One region of the Pseudarthrobacter sp. NPDC058362 genome, then DNA from elsewhere that is predicted to be linked to it. Evidence: predicted binding sites of a transcription regulator. Region 1 holds the regulator's gene; the other holds the start of a gene.

What was found. The regulator Rex, encoded in region 1, represses fermentation and respiration genes when NADH is low (regulators of the CRP and FNR family bind a similar motif). The targets are predictions, from matches to a motif close to CTTGTGAANNNNTTCACAAG.
Region 2: the regulator Rex is predicted to act here: its motif matches at 6,102-6,121, upstream of ACFWIX_RS10145 (glyceraldehyde-3-phosphate dehydrogenase).

The regions. Positions count from the first base shown of each region.
Region 1 is NZ_JBHXIW010000001.1:392,891-400,341, forward strand. It holds gene ACFWIX_RS01765 (FG-GAP-like repeat-containing protein) at 1-314, shown strand, start outside; gene ACFWIX_RS01770 (glutaredoxin family protein) at 390-644, shown strand; gene ACFWIX_RS01775 (redox-sensing transcriptional repressor Rex) at 732-1,427, shown strand; gene ACFWIX_RS01780 (hypothetical protein) at 1,495-2,301, opposite strand; gene ACFWIX_RS01785 (YceI family protein) at 2,491-3,039, opposite strand; gene ACFWIX_RS01790 (histidine phosphatase family protein) at 3,254-3,934, shown strand; gene ACFWIX_RS01795 (TlpA family protein disulfide reductase) at 4,029-4,607, shown strand; gene ACFWIX_RS01800 (cytochrome c biogenesis CcdA family protein) at 4,614-5,369, shown strand; gene ACFWIX_RS01805 (cytochrome c biogenesis protein ResB) at 5,369-7,129, shown strand; gene ccsB (c-type cytochrome biogenesis protein CcsB) at 7,129-7,451, shown strand, end outside.
Region 2 is NZ_JBHXIW010000004.1:95,630-103,080, reverse strand. It holds gene mptB (polyprenol phosphomannose-dependent alpha 1,6 mannosyltransferase MptB) at 1-1,531, opposite strand, end outside; gene orn (oligoribonuclease) at 1,709-2,338, shown strand; tRNA gene ACFWIX_RS10165 (tRNA-His) at 2,468-2,540, shown strand; gene def (peptide deformylase) at 2,634-3,206, shown strand; gene ACFWIX_RS10155 (HNH endonuclease family protein) at 3,213-4,010, opposite strand; gene ACFWIX_RS10150 (hypothetical protein) at 4,133-4,342, opposite strand; gene ACFWIX_RS10145 (glyceraldehyde-3-phosphate dehydrogenase) at 4,409-5,887, opposite strand; gene ACFWIX_RS10140 (TspO/MBR family protein) at 6,154-6,663, opposite strand; RNA gene rnpB (RNase P RNA component class A) at 6,725-7,112, opposite strand; gene ACFWIX_RS10130 (YaaA family protein) at 7,169-7,451, shown strand, end outside.

The sequences.
Region 1 (7,451 bases):
CCATCGTCGGCCCGGGGGACATGAACGGCGACGGCGCCGCCGATGTCCTGGCGCGGGAAAGTGCCACGGGTTACCTGTGGCTGTACCGGGGCAACGGCGCAGGAGGCTGGCTGCCCCGCGCCCGGGTGGGCAGCGGATGGAACGGAATGACCGCCGTCGTAAGCCCCGGCGACTTCGACGGCGACCGCCGCCCCGACCTGCTGGCCCGCGACGGCGCCGGTTACCTGTGGCTCTACCCCGGCAGCGGCGCCGGCGGCTTCCTGGCACGGATCCAGGTGGGGCCGGGCTGGAACGGGCTCTCGCCGCTCTTTTGACGGCATTCCGTCGGGCGGGGCCTGGGACGCGCCCGTCCGTCACCGCGTCCCCGCGAACGGGGCTACCGTTAATGCATGGTTACCCCGCGCGTCGTACTGATCACCAAATCCGAGTGTCACCTTTGCGAAGAGGCACGCGACGCCGTCGGACGCGTTACTGCCTCGCTAGGCCTGGACTGGACGGAAGAATCCGTGGACCAGCGCCCGGAACTGCGGGACCGCTACGCCGAGGAGATTCCGGTCGTGCTGGTGGACGGTGTCCAGCGCGACTTCTGGAAGATCGACGAAAACCGCCTGCAGCGCGTGCTGGAGCGCGCCATGGCGCAGTAAGGGAGCCGGTTCACGTGATGGCGGCTGCTTTGTTGGCACCGGCGGAGGGGCCCTAGAGTGGAGTCACGACGCAGCACAAAGGAGGGGATGGCCGCGATGGACCACACTCCGCATCCGGTTGCGGACCTTCCGGGCGCGCCGGGGAAGGAAATTCCCCCAGCCGCCGTGGCGCGGCTGACCATCTACCTGCGCGCGCTGAACTCTTTAATGGCCGACGGCGTGGAGCGGGTTTCGTCTGAATCCCTCGCCGAAGTCTCCGGCGTGAGTTCGTCCACGCTGCGTAAGGACCTATCGCACGTTGGGTCCTACGGGACGAGGGGCGTCGGCTACGAGGTTCAGTACCTCAGCCGCAACATCGCCGCGGCCCTCGGCCTGACCCATGACTGGAAAGTGGCGATTGTGGGTGCCGGCAACCTGGGCAAGGCCCTGGCCCGGTATGGCGGGTTCGAATCCCGCGGTTTCGACGTAGTGGCCATCTTTGACGCCGACCAGATGGTGGTGGGCAATGAGGTGGGCTGGCTGCGGGTCAGCGACGTGGCGGATCTGGAGCCAGTCCTGCAAAGGACCGGAGCCAACATGGTGGTGCTTGCGCTGCCCGCGGCCGTCGCCCAGGACGTCTGCGACCGGGTGGTCGAGGCCGGAGTCCACAGCATCCTTAGCTTTGCCCCGGTCATCCTGCAGGTGCCCGACGGCGTCAACCTCCGCAAGGTGGACATGGCCACCGAACTTCAGATCCTGGCGTACCACGCGCAACGGGCGCAGGCTCCGGAACAGACCGCCTAGTTCCGGCTGTGTCCGGGGCTGCGCCCGTTGCTGTGCGCGGGTGACGCCGCGTGCAGATGCTGTGTGGTTACCGGCCGTACGGGTTGCCCATGCCGCCGCCGTATGGGTTGGCGAAAGGCTGCCGGCGGAAGTAGGGGGCGGTGGCAGGCAGGTAGAGCAGGATGATGGCCGCGATGCCCAGCAGCGTGCCGAGGGTTCCGATGGTGAGTCCCGCAAAGAGCCCGGGGACGGAGAACGCCGCGAGAACTGTTCCCAGGATGCGGGCCCAGTTCTTGCCCTTCCGGACAAAGACAGCGACCAGCAAGTACAGCGCCGCCCCAATGATGCCCAACACCACCATGGTGCCGGCGATGATGCCCTTGATGTCGTTGTAGCTGACCTGGTTGCCACTGCCCTCGAGCTGCCGTTCAAATTCCTGGCGGAACACGGGGTTGTCCAGGTCCCCCAGGCCCATGAGCAGCGAAATGACAAAGATGGCGCCCGATGCAATCAGCAGCCAGAAGGACACGTTGACCAGCTGCGGCACCTCACCCTTGCCGCCGCCAGGCTGCTCGGACGGGTACTGGGTGTAGGGGGACTGGCCGTACGGCTGCTGGCCGTAGGGGGACTGGCCATAGGGCGGCTGGCCGTACTGTGGCGGGTTCTGGCCGTACGGTACCGGGTCGCCCGGCTGCTGACCGTAGCCAGGAGCCGGGGGCGGGTTCTGGCCGTATTGCGGCGCATTCTGTCCATACTGGGGCGGGTTCTGGCCGTATTGCGGCGCATTCTCACCGTAGCGGGGCGGCTGATTCGCTGAACCGCCCGGGTTCCCCGCACTGTTTCCCTGCTGGGGATCGTTCGGTCCGGGCGGCGGGGGGACAGGGGGAGTGCTCATGGGCGGTCCTTTTCCAGAAGTGCTTCCAACGGTACTGCCGGGATCGGTCCTGCCCTTCCCCCGGCATGGCTTAGCTCAACCGTACCCCCGCGCGGGCGCGTTGTGGGGACAACGGGGCTTAAAACAGCACCCCGGCGCCGGGCTGCCGGAGCCGGGTGCCGGGGTGCGGGTGTTGGTGGAAGCTAATGCCTATGCTGCTGGGGCAATGAAGGCCAGTTCCAGGTTGATGGCAACCTTGTCGCTGACCAGCACCCCGCCGGTCTCCAGGACAGCGTTCCAGGTCAGGCCGAAGTCCTTGCGGCTGATGGTGGTCTCAGCGGAGACGCCGGCGCGGGTGTTGCCGAACGGGTCCACTGCAACGCCGTTGAATTCGGTTTCCAGGACCACCGGACGGGTAACGCCCTTGATGGTCAGGTCTCCGGCGAGCTCGTAGCTGTTGCCCTTTGCCACGAGGCCATTGGACACGAAGGTCATCTCGGGGAACTTCTCCACGTCGAAGAAATCTTCGCCCTTGACGTGGCCGTCGCGGTTGACGTCTCCGGAGTCGAAGCTGGCGGTCTGGATGGTGGCGTTGACCTTGGAATCGGCAACGTTCTCGGCGACCTCAAGGGTGGCCGCTGCCTCGGTGAACTGGCCGCGGACCTTGCTGATGCCTGCGTGACGGACAGTGAAACCGATCTCGCTGTGGGAGTTGTCCAGTGTCCAGGTGCCGGTGGTGACGTCTGCGGGAAGTGCCATGTTGATGCTCCTTATATGGAAGTGCTGTGCGGTTGTGCGGTGCGTTCAGGTCGTTGACGCTTCATCTGTTGAAGTCTCAACTAAATGCTGCAACTAGTATAAACATGCGTTTGCATGTTTTGTTCCCTCCGGCGGGAACTTTTTTCGAAAATCTCCGGTTCTACCGGATGTAGAAGATTTCGGATCGCACGCCATCTTTGAGAAACTGGTAAACATGCCCCAATCCACTGTCCATTTGCTCCGCCATGGCGAGGTCCATAATCCTGACGGCGTGCTGTATGGCAGGCTGCCCGAATTCCACCTCTCGGAGCTGGGCCGCCGGATGGCTGAGATGCTCGCGGAGCACTTCGTCCGGCGCGCGGCCGCAGGGGCCCGGATCACCTACCTGGCCGCGTCCCCGCTGGACCGGGCGCAGGAGACCGCCCGCCCCACGGCGGAGGCGCTGGGCCTGGAGATCCACACGGACGGACGGATCATCGAGGCGGAAAATTACTTCGAGGGCCTGAAGGTCACCAAGGCCGAGCTGCGCAAGCCCAAGCACTGGCCCCACCTCGTCAACCCCCTCCGCCCGTCCTGGGGTGAACCGTACAAGGAGCAGGCGGCCCGGGTCATGGCCGCGGTCCAGGAAGCACGGCTTCGTGCCATCGACCTGGCCGGCAGCGATTACGGCGCGGCGGGTCCCGAAGCCATCATGGTCAGCCACCAGCTCCCCATCTGGGCTACCCGGCTCAGCGCTGAGGGCAAGCCCCTCTGGCATGATCCGCGCAAGCGCGAGTGCACGCTGACCTCCATCACCTCGTTGGTGTTCGACGACGGCGGCTCGCTTCTGCGCGTCGAGTACACCGAGCCGGCAGCCTCCCTTCTTCCCGGTGCGGCCAGCACGCCGGGAGCCTGATCGTGATGACTGAGGGTAAGTAGTGAGCGAGACGAACAACGGCAATCACGGCACCGGGCGCGCGCCTTCGGCGCCGGCCGCCTCCCGGCGCAGCATCCTGGCTGCCGGCGGCCTCACGCTCGCGGCCCTGAGCCTGGGCCTGTCCGCCTGTGCGCAGGAAGACGCGCTGGCCAAGCAGGCCCGTGCCGGGGACAACAAGAACTACGTGGCCGGAGATGGCTCCGTCACCGAATTCGCTGCGACGGACCGCAAGGCCCCGGTACAGGTGACCGGAACGCTCTTCAACGGCACGGCAGTCACCCCCGCGGATTTCCAGGGCAAAGTCACCGTGCTGAACTTCTGGTTCGCAGCCTGCGCCCCCTGCCGGGTGGAAGCCCCCATCCTTGAAGACCTGCACCAGGAGTTCAAGGATCAGGGCGTCCAGTTCTTTGGCGTGAACCTGCGCGATGAGAAGGCCACCGCCGAAGCGTTCGACAAGACGTTCGGCCTGACCTACCCCAGCTTCGACGACAAGGACGGCGGCGTGCTGCTGGCCGTCTCCGGCATCGTCCCGCCCGGAGCTGTTCCCACCACCCTGGTCCTGGACAAGCAGGGCCGCGTGTCCGCCCGCGTGCTTGGCGAGATCGAGCGCGGCACCCTGAAGGCCCTCATCGCCGCGGCCGTGGCAGAGTAGCCAGCCGTGAACAGTCCATTCGCCGAAGCAATCCTCAACGGTTCGCTGCTGCTGGCCATCCCGGTGGCGCTGTTGGCCGGGCTGGTCTCTTTCCTGTCCCCCTGCGTGCTGCCGCTGGTTCCCGGATACCTGGGCTACGTCACGGGCCTGAGCGGCGTTGACCTCCAGAAGCAGAAGCGCGGCCGGATGCTGGCCGGGATCGGCCTGTTCGTCCTGGGGTTCTCCGTCATTTTCGTGCTGTTGGGCGGCGCGTTCGGGCAACTGGGGACGCTGATCACGGGCAGCCAGAACGCCTGGATCACGCAGGTCCTTGGCATCCTGGTCATAGTGATGGGCGTGGTGTTCATGGGCGGCTTCGGCTGGCTCCAGCGGGACGCCAAAATCCATGCCAAACCGCCGGCGGGGCTGTGGGGCGCGCCGCTGCTGGGCCTGACGTTTGGCTTGGGCTGGGCGCCGTGCATCGGCCCCACCTATTCCGCCGTTCAGCTCCTGAGTCTCTCGGGCGGGTCCTCCGCGGCCAAGGGTGCGTTCCTCGCCTTCGTGTACAGCCTGGGCCTGGGCATTCCGTTCCTCCTGATCGCCCTGGGTCTCCGCCGCGGCATGGGCGTGATGGCATTCTTCCGTGAACACCGCGTGGCCATCCAGCGCACCGGCGGCGGCATCCTGGTGCTGCTGGGCCTGCTGATGGCCAGCGGCGTGTGGGGCGCCTGGGTCACCGAGCTGCAGTACTGGTTCCAAACCGACGTGAAGTTGCCGATCTGATGAGCGAGCGTGTGAACGAAGAAGCGAAATCCGCCGTGACAGAGGCGAAACCCGAGTCCAAGGCCAGCGGCAACGCCGGCGCGAAGGCCGAGGCCGCCCTGCCGGTACTGGGTCCCCGGGAGATGCTCCGCTGGGCCTGGACCCAGCTGACCAGCATGCGCACGGCGCTGTTCCTGCTGCTCCTGCTGGCCGTGGCCGCCGTGCCGGGTTCCCTGTTCCCGCAACGGCCCGCCAACCCCTCCGTGGTGACCCAATACATCAAGGACAACCCGGACTACGGCAAGATCCTGGATTCGCTGCAGCTGTACGACGTCTACTCGTCCGTCTGGTTCTCCGCCATCTACCTGCTGCTCTTCACCTCGCTGATCGGCTGTGTGGTGCCCCGCGCCATAGCCCATTACAAGGCGATGCGCTCCCAGCCGCCGCGCACCCCCAAGCGCCTCTCCCGCCTGCCCGAGTACGGCACGCTGGCCATTCCCGCACGTGCCGGGATCCCGGCGTCGGACGCCATCAACGGTGCCGCCGCACTGCTGAGGAAGCGCGGCTACCGCGTTGAGGTGAGGGACGACGGCGGCGCGGAGCCATCTTTAGGGGCCGAGCGCGGCTTCCTGAAGGAAGTGGGCAACCTGGTGTTCCACACGTCGCTGATCGGCGTGCTGGTGTCCGTGGCCGCTGGCGGCCTGTTCGGCTACAGCGGCCAGCGCATCCTGGTGGAGGGTGACACGTTCGTCAACACCCTGGTGGGTTACGACCAGTTCACGCCGGGCACCAACTTCCAGTCCAGCCAGCTGGAGCCGTACTCGGTCCAGCTGGACAAGTTCGACATCACGTTCGACCGTGAATCGCAGGGGAAGTTCGGCCAGCCCATCGACTTCTCCGCCGCGGTGACCACCAGGGAAAGCCCGGAAGCCCCTGCCAGGCAGGAAATCCTGAAGGTCAACGATCCGGTCACCCTGGGCGGCACCAGCATCTACCTGACCGGCAACGGCTACGCGCCCGTGGTGACCATCCGCGATGGTGAGGGCAACGTGGCCATGCAGGGGCCCGTGGTGGCCAAGCTGCAGGGCGACAACTACTACTCCTCCGTGGTCATCAAGGTCCCGGACGCGAAGCCCGACCAACTGGGTTTCGTGGGCTTCTTCCTGCCGACGGCGTTCGTCACCGATGAAGGCGTGTCCTTCAGCGGCGACCCGGACCTGTTCAACCCGCAGCTGACCCTGAACTCGTTCTACGGCGACCTCGGCCTGGACGCCGGCGCCCCGCAGAACGTCTTCGAGCTGGACGTGGCGGACCTGACACCGCTCAACGCCCGCAACCTGGACGCCGGCGGCATCACCCTGGCTCCGGGCACCAGCTACACCCTGCCGGACGGCAAGGGCAGCATCAGCTTCGACGGCGTGAAGCGGTACATCGGCGTGGACATCCACCACAACCCCGGCCAGCTGTATGCGCTGATCTTCGCGCTGCTGGCCGTGGCCGGCCTGGTCGCCTCGCTGTACATCAACCGTCGCCGCGCCTGGGTACGCACCGGAACCTCCGACGACGGCAGCACCACGGTGGAGTACGGCCTCCTCGCCCGCGGCGAAGACCACCGCCTGGCCGGCGAGGCCGCCGCCATCCGCCGGCTCCTGACCACCGAATGGCAGCTGGACAACGACTCCGACGCTCCGCAATCCCAGCAAACCCCCAGCAGCCCCAGCGCTAATGACGCAGGCAGCCCCACCCCAGCAAGCCCCGCCGGGCCCGAAAAGGACCACTAATGCCGTACGGAATCAACGAAACCATGGGCCAGTACAGCGAGCTCTTCATGCTGCTCGCGGCAGGCACCTACACCGTTGCCTTCATCGCCTTCGCCTGGGACCTGGCCAAGAGCAGCAAGGCCCTGCGCGCCATCGACCTCAAGGCGGCACAGGCGGGGGGACAGGTGGCTGTTCCGGCCGTCGTGGGCGCCGGCGCGTCCGGTGAGCCGGCAGCCGCCGGTGACCCGGACTCAGGCGCGTCCCGCCTGGACGGGCCCGCGGGGCGGGCCGAACGTCCGTCGTCGTCCGCGGCCAAGGCGTCCGGGACGGGCGGGGCGGTAAT
Region 2 (7,451 bases), on a different contig from region 1:
GTTCCCCGGTCTTGCGGAACAGGGTTCTGGTGCGGGGGTCCCAGAAGATCAGGTACAGGCCGAAGAGCAGGCCCGTCAGTGCGGCGGCCACACGGGCGAGGGCCAGCGCGAAGCCAAGGTCCTCGGTTTGCAGGTACGGGAACACTTCCAGCTGGTCGGAAATGGCGTAGATCATGAAGAACGAGACCACGAAGTAGAGGGTCTTGACCTGCCAGTCGTTGCGGATCCCGGTGACCGCGAACAGCGGAATGAGCCACACCACGTACCAGGCCTGGATGATCGGAGCCAGCACTACCACCGCCGCCAGGGCCAGGGTCAGCCTGCGCATCAGGCGGTCGTGATCACCCCTGAAGATCTGCCAGGCAATGATGCCGAGGGCCAGGACTTTGCCCGCGGTGAACACCAGCCCGGAAAAGACGTCGTACCCCAGGCCAAACGCCCGCGCCAGGGACCCCACCACCATGCCGATGAGCCCCACGGGTGCGTACCAGATGGCCAGGCTGCCGGGGGCCGAGAGCCCATTGATCCAGCCAAAGCCGAAGCCGTTGACCAGTGCCATGAGCACCAGCATCCCCAGGCTCAGCGCGGCAGTCAGACCCCAGAACCAGAATTTCCGCAGCCAGCCGGCCTCCTTGCCGGCCCACATCAGCCCGATGAACGGCAGGAAGATGATCGTAATGGGCTTGACCGCAATGGACAGCGTGACCAGGACGATACCCAGTACCACGCGCCGCGTGGCGCAGTAGTAGAGACCGGCGAGAGCCAGGCCAATCATGAGCGCGTCGTTGTGGACGCTTGCGATGAAATTGGTCAGGAAGAGTGGATTCGCAGCGGTCAGCCAGAGGGCGCGGTGCGGGTTCACGCCATGCAGCTCCGCAAGCCGCGGCACATAGACGATGCAGAGAACCACACCAACCAGGGCAACCAACCGGAACAGCATGACGCTGGCCTCCGGCTGCACGTTCGTTACCCACACCACGAACTGCTCGATCCACAGGAAGAGCTGGCCATACGGGACGGGCGCTTCGGTCCACATCTTGTCGGCGCCCAGCTGGAAGTAGTTCGACAGCGCGGAGATTCCGTTTTCGTACGGGTTGAAGCCTTCCAACATCAGGCGGCCCTGGCCGATGTAGGCGTAAACGTCCCGGCTGAACAGCGGGATGCTGAACATCATGGGCAGCCCCCAGGCAACAACCGCGGCCAGGGTCACCCTACGTGCCGCGGGCCCCCAGACGCGCACTTTCTGCCCCAGGCGGAGCCAGGCCCTGACCAGCAGCATGCCGCCGACGGCGAGCAGGATAATGGACAACGCCACTCCCAGCGCCTCCGCGCGCATCCAGATGAACAGTGGCATCCGGCGGAGTTCGGAGACGGGGGCGAGCCAGCCCACCCCCAGGGATCCGACCAGCATGAACATGGAACCAGCGAAGCCCGCAAGCAGCGGAGAGCGGGGACTGTCCATCCCGGCGTCCTCCGCGGGAACGGCTGCGTCACCGGCCAGCTCTCCCGTCGCGGGCACAGGCGCCGTCATGTCAGGATCGTCCAATCTTCAGGCGCGAAGATGTGTGGTGTCTTGCGCGCAGCGGCCGGGCCCGGCGTCCCTCGCGGGCCGCCGCAGCAGGTGGAGCATGCGGCGGAATCGTCCGCCGCGCGTCCCAGAATCCTAGCATCGGCGGTCCGCCGGGACGTGTAAAGGTAGGCTGGTCGGGTGCCTATTACTAACGAACGAATCGTCTGGATCGACTGCGAAATGACCGGCCTGGACATCAAGAATGACGCCCTGATCGAGGTGGCCGCCCTGGTCACCGACTCGGACCTGAACATCCTGGGTGACGGCGTGGACGTCGTCATCAAGCCGGATGATGCCGCCGTGGCACAGATGGGCGATTTCGTCAGGGACATGCACACCAAATCCGGCCTCCTGAAGGAACTGCCCAACGGCAAGACTATGGCGGAAGCGGAGGCCCTCGTCATGGAGTACATCGCGGAATGGGTGCCGGACCCCCGCAAGGCTCCGCTGGGTGGCAACTCGGTTGGAACGGACCGCGTATTCCTTGCCCGGGACATGCCCGCCGTGGTTGAGCACCTCCACTACCGGGTCATCGACGTGAGCACCATCAAGGAACTCTCACGCCGCTGGTTCGCGCGTGCCTACTTCCAGTCCCCCGCAAAGAAGGGCGGCCACCGCGCCCTGGGAGACATTAAGGATTCCATCGACGAGCTCCGGTACTACCGCGAGGCCGTCTTCGTTCCCGCCCCCGGTCCGGACAGCGCCACCGCCCAGCAGATCGCGCGCCGTATCACCACGGCCGAATCCCCGAAACAGCCGCAGGCGTAATCTGCGCCACGTTTCCATGAATTTTCCGGGAAATCGGCAAAAGTGGCCAAAACAGTGCTGAACAGCAGGTAAGCTATTTGAGTTGCCTTTCCAGAGGGCCGGGTAGCCGGTCGCTCCGCAGGGCACATGGTGGGCGTAGCTCAGTTGGCAGAGCGCCTGGTTGTGGTCCAGGAGGTCGCGGGTTCAACCCCCGTCGCTCACCCTCACGGGAGGCCGTACCGGATATCCGGTGCGGCCTCCTTTTTTTGCGTACCCCATGTATCAAATACCGGCCACAGCGCAAAGGACGGACGACATGACAGTTCTGCCAATCACCATCTGGGGAGAACCTGTTCTCCACCGCCGGGCCGCAGAGGTTGAGGTCTTCGACGACGCCCTCCGCACGCTCATCGAGGACATGTTCGAAACCAACGACGCCGCCAACGGCGTGGGGCTCGCTGCGCCCCAGATCGGCGTGGGCAAGCGCATCTTCGTGTACAAATACGCCAACGACGACGGCGCTCCCCCTACGGGCGTCGTGGTGAACCCCCAGCTGACGCTCTCCAAGATCTCCGGAGCGCTTCCCGACCCGGATGAGGAGGAAGAGGGCTGCCTCTCATTCCCCGGCGGGCACTACCCGCTAAAACGTGCCGAATGGGCACGGGTGGAGGGCTTCGATGGCTACGGCCAGCCTGTCCGGTTCGAAGCGACGGGCTGGTTCGCGCGGGTGATCCAGCACGAATACGACCACCTCGACGGCAAGCTCTACGTCAACCGGCTGATCGACCGCTACGCGCGCAAAGCCATGAAACAGGCGAAGAAGAGCGGCTGGGGTGTGCCGGGGCTGACCTGGATGCCCGGCGTGGACCCCGATCCCTTCGGCCACTAGGCTCCGTTATCGTGCCAGGATGGTTCGCTGGTCCGGGCAGGTGGCCAGGACCCGCTTCATGGCGTCCTTTTCGGCCTGGGTGACCCAGAGGCCATAGCCTGCTTTGACCGACACCTGGCGGGCCACATAGTGGCAGCGGAACGCCTTGTTCTTTGGCAGCCAGGTGGCGGCGTCAGCGGCGCCCTTTTGCTGGTTGGCGGGCCCGTCCGCGGCCACGAGGTTCACGGGATCGTTGGCCAGGTGCTGGCGCTGCCGGGTTGTCAGTTGCTGGGCGCCCTTCTGCCACGCATCCGACAGCGCCACCACGTGGTCGATCTGCACTTCACGGCTGCTGTCTGCGCCGCGGCGGAAGTCGATGGTCTTCGACGTGTACGGATCCTGGAAGCGGCCCGACGCCACCCTACACCGGGATCGGTCCGTGAACGCGACCTCCAAGAGATCGCGCCGCAGGATGTCGTTGCGGGTATCGCAGCCGTTCCGGTCGGCGTCCAACCAGGCCTGGCCGAACGCCTCCCGCTCGTAGTTGTTGGCCGGTGCCCGGCCTTTGACGGGCAGGCCCTCAAGGACCGACAGCGCCGTAGCATCCGGCACCTGTCGTACGGCTACCACCGGCTTCATCCAGGCGGGGTCGTAGACGGGCGCTTCGACCGGGCCGGCGGCCGCGGGCTCCGCCAGTGCGAACTGCCCGTCGGTAAAGAACCACGCCACTGTCGCCAGCGCAGATACCGCGGCCAGTGCCAGCAACACCCATGCCTGGCGGGATCGGCGGCGGGCACGGCGGTAGGCGGTCCAGCTGGCGCTCATGGCGTCACCGCGCTGCGGTTTACATCCTGCACCCGAAGAGCCTAGGGCACCGGAACATCCCTTCCGCGGATTTCCACAGTGTGGAGGAAGAGTGACGCGTCACATGGGGCGGCGGGCGGCCTCTACTGCTCGCGCATCACGCGGCGGAGGTCCTCCTCGGCGACCGCCAACAGGCCTTCGAGCTGGCGGACCCGGTCCTCGCCGACGTCGCCCGTTGCCTGGGCGGCCCGCGCCCCTTCGAGGAGGCGCAAGGCTTCCTTGTGGTTGGCCTTGGCGACATCCAGGGCGTGTTCGAGGGTGGTTTCGTGCTGAACCGCGGGTTCCTTAGTCATGCCACCAGTGTGGTCCGGTTTCCCGGCTGATTCCAGAGGATCAGCCGGGAAACCGGGTGACCGTTATTAGACTGCGATGGTTGCCAGCGCGGCGGCCGACTCCTTGGCCGGGAATGAGGGCGGGTTGACCCCGGCCATTTCCTCCATGACCCGGACTACCTGGCAGCTGTAGCCGAACTCGTTGTCGTACCAGACGTAGAGGACAAGGTTCTTATCGTTGGAAATCGTGGCGAGCCCATCCACGATGCCCGCACGGCGGGAACCGACGAAGTCCGTGGAAACAACTTCCGGGGAGTCGATGTAGTCGATCTGCTTGCGCAGGTCCGAGTGCAGCGACATCTCGCGCAGGAAGTCGTTCACCTCATCCTTGGTGGTGCCGTTCTCCAGGCTCAGGTTCAGGATCGCCAGGGAGACGTCCGGCGTGGGGACGCGGATGGAGCTGCCGGTCAGCTTGCCCAGAAGCTCGGGCAGGGCCTTGGCAACAGCCTTCGCAGCGCCGGTCTCGGTAATGACCATGTTCAGCGCCGCTGAACGGCCACGGCGATCGCCCTTGTGGAAGTTGTCGATCAGGTTCTGGTCATTGGTGAACGAGTGCACCGTTTCCACGTGGCCGTGGACTACGCCGAACTTGTCGTTGATGGCCTTGAGCACCGGAGTGATGGCGTTCGTCGTGCAGGACGCTGCGGAGACAATCCGATCCGAATCCAGGATGTCCCCGTGGTTGATGCCATGGACGATGTTCTTCAGTTCGCCCTTGCCCGGCGCCGTGAGCAGGACGCGGGCAACGCCCTTGCTCTGCAGGTGCTGGGACAGGCCTTCCGTGTCGCGCCAGCGGCCGGTGTTGTCCACCACCAGGGCGTCCTTGATGCCGTAGGCGGTGTAGTCAATGGTGGCCGGATCGTTCGAGTAGATGACCTGGACCTGGACACCGTTGGCCGTAATGGTGTTGGCCTCCTCGTCAATCCGGATGGTTCCTTCGAACGAACCATGCACGGAATCGCGGCGCAGCAGGCTGGCGCGCTTGGAGAGGTCGTTGTCAGAACCGCGGCGCACCACGATGGCGCGCAGACGCAGCCCGTGGCCGCCTCCGGCCTTCTCAACGAGGAGGCGTGCCAGAAGTCGTCCGATACGGCCAAAGCCGTAGAGCACGACATCCGTGCTGGTGCGGTCGTCGCCGCCGCGCTTGCCCACGATCTCTGCGAGCTCGGCGCGGAGGAACTCCTCCAGGCTGGCGCCGTTACCTTCGTCCTTGAACTTCTGGTTCAGCCGGGCGATGTCGATGGCCGCTGCGCCGAGTTCCATACCGGCGAGCGCGTTCAGCAGCGGAGCGGTCTCCTCCAGGCGCAACTCGTCCTTGCTCATCCGGCGGGCGAAGCGGTGCGCCTTGAGGATGTTCATGGTGGACTTGTTGATCAGGCTCCGGCCGTGGATGCTGGTCACCACGTTGTTCTCGCGGTAAAGCCGCCCGATCACCGGGATCATGGCTTCGGCAAGAGCCTCCCGGCCCATCCACGTATCAAGACAAGAATCTGACGTCTGGCTCACAGAAATACCTTCCTCGGTTCAGCCGCATACGTCTTCGTACGCGGATGTCGGCCACCGGATGATGTCCAGGGGCGCCGTGGCCTGCCGGGTTCGGCCCGCAGGCGCGTGGGTCGCTGCAAAGAAAAACCGCCGGCTGCGAACGCAGCCCAGGCGGGAGAACTTCTACGTCCGGAATCCATTCTAGGTTGGCCGCGGCGCACCGGAAGGCTCCGGACGCGTGAAATCACTCACACGGGAATCCACAACTGATGCCCGTGCGTCCGCCGTCAGTTATGGATCGCCGAGTAGAGGTTCAGGCTGGCGGAGAACACCACCCAGGAGAAATATGGCAGCAGGAGCAAACCGGCGGTCCGGCTGACGGGCCCAAAGCGGAGGGTCAGGAACGCCAGGGAAGCTGCAAGTGCAGTGATGACGAGGAACGCAACCCACAGGGCGGGAGCGCCCAGGAACGGGTACAGTCCAAAAAATGCCAGCGGCCAGGCGGCATTGAGCCCCAGCTGGGCACAGTATCCGGCCAGGGTGCCGCCGCGCAGCGCACCGCGGCGCCATACCAGCCAGGCCGCGACAGCTACGCCGGCGTAGAGGAGCATCCACATGGACCGGAACATCCAGCCAGGCGGCATCCAGGGCGCCTGCGCCGAGGCAGCGAACCAGTCACCGGCGGACCTGATGGGAACAGCGGCGAGGAACCAGGTGGCGGCCGACAGCGCCAGGAACCCTGCGAGCGCGGGCAGGTCGCGGACCCGGCGGGGTGCGGGGGCGGTATCAGCAGGCACGGTTCAGTTCCCCAACAGCGTTTCAGGTCAGTCGACGGCGTTCCAGGTCAATCACGGCAGGTGGATGGGACAGCCGATACGCCGGGTTCTGTACTCCCCCGCTGTTGCCGGCGAAGGAGTGACGGCCATCCATCTAGGAGTACCGTTGCCGGCACCCTCCAGCGGCCTACCCGGACACTCGGGCGGGCAGCCCTCAAATGTGTCCTGTCTGGCCTTGCTCCGGGTGGGGTTTACCTAGCCTTCCCGGTCACCCGGGAAGCTGGTGGTCTCTTACACCACCGTTTCACCCTTACCTGCGCTTGCCATCCGGGGACGGCAAGGCTGGCGGTCTGTTTTCTGTGGCACTGGCCTGCGGGTTACCCCGAGTGGGCGTTACCCACCACCCTGCCCTGTGGAGCCCGGACGTTCCTCGAGCCACTTGCGTGACGCGCGGCCGCCTGGCTGTCCCATCCGCGTCCAGTCTACCGGCGCCGCAGCCTGCTTCAGCCGCCGGTAGGATCGGACGGTGCTGATTCTGCTTCCCCCCTCCGAAGGCAAGACCCCGGCCGCCCGGGGCCCGGCCCTCGACTGGGACTCCCTCGCCTTTCCGGCGCTGAACGCAAGAAGGGCCGAAATCCTTGAGTCGCTGGGCACCGTCAGTGCGCACGAGGATGCCCTCGCCCTCCTGGGGGTGGGCGCATCGCTGCGTGACGACGTCGTACGCAATACGCGGCTGCATGCCGAACCTGCGGCGCCAGCGCACCGGATCTATTCCGGCGTCCTGTACGACGCCCTGGGGTACGGAACCA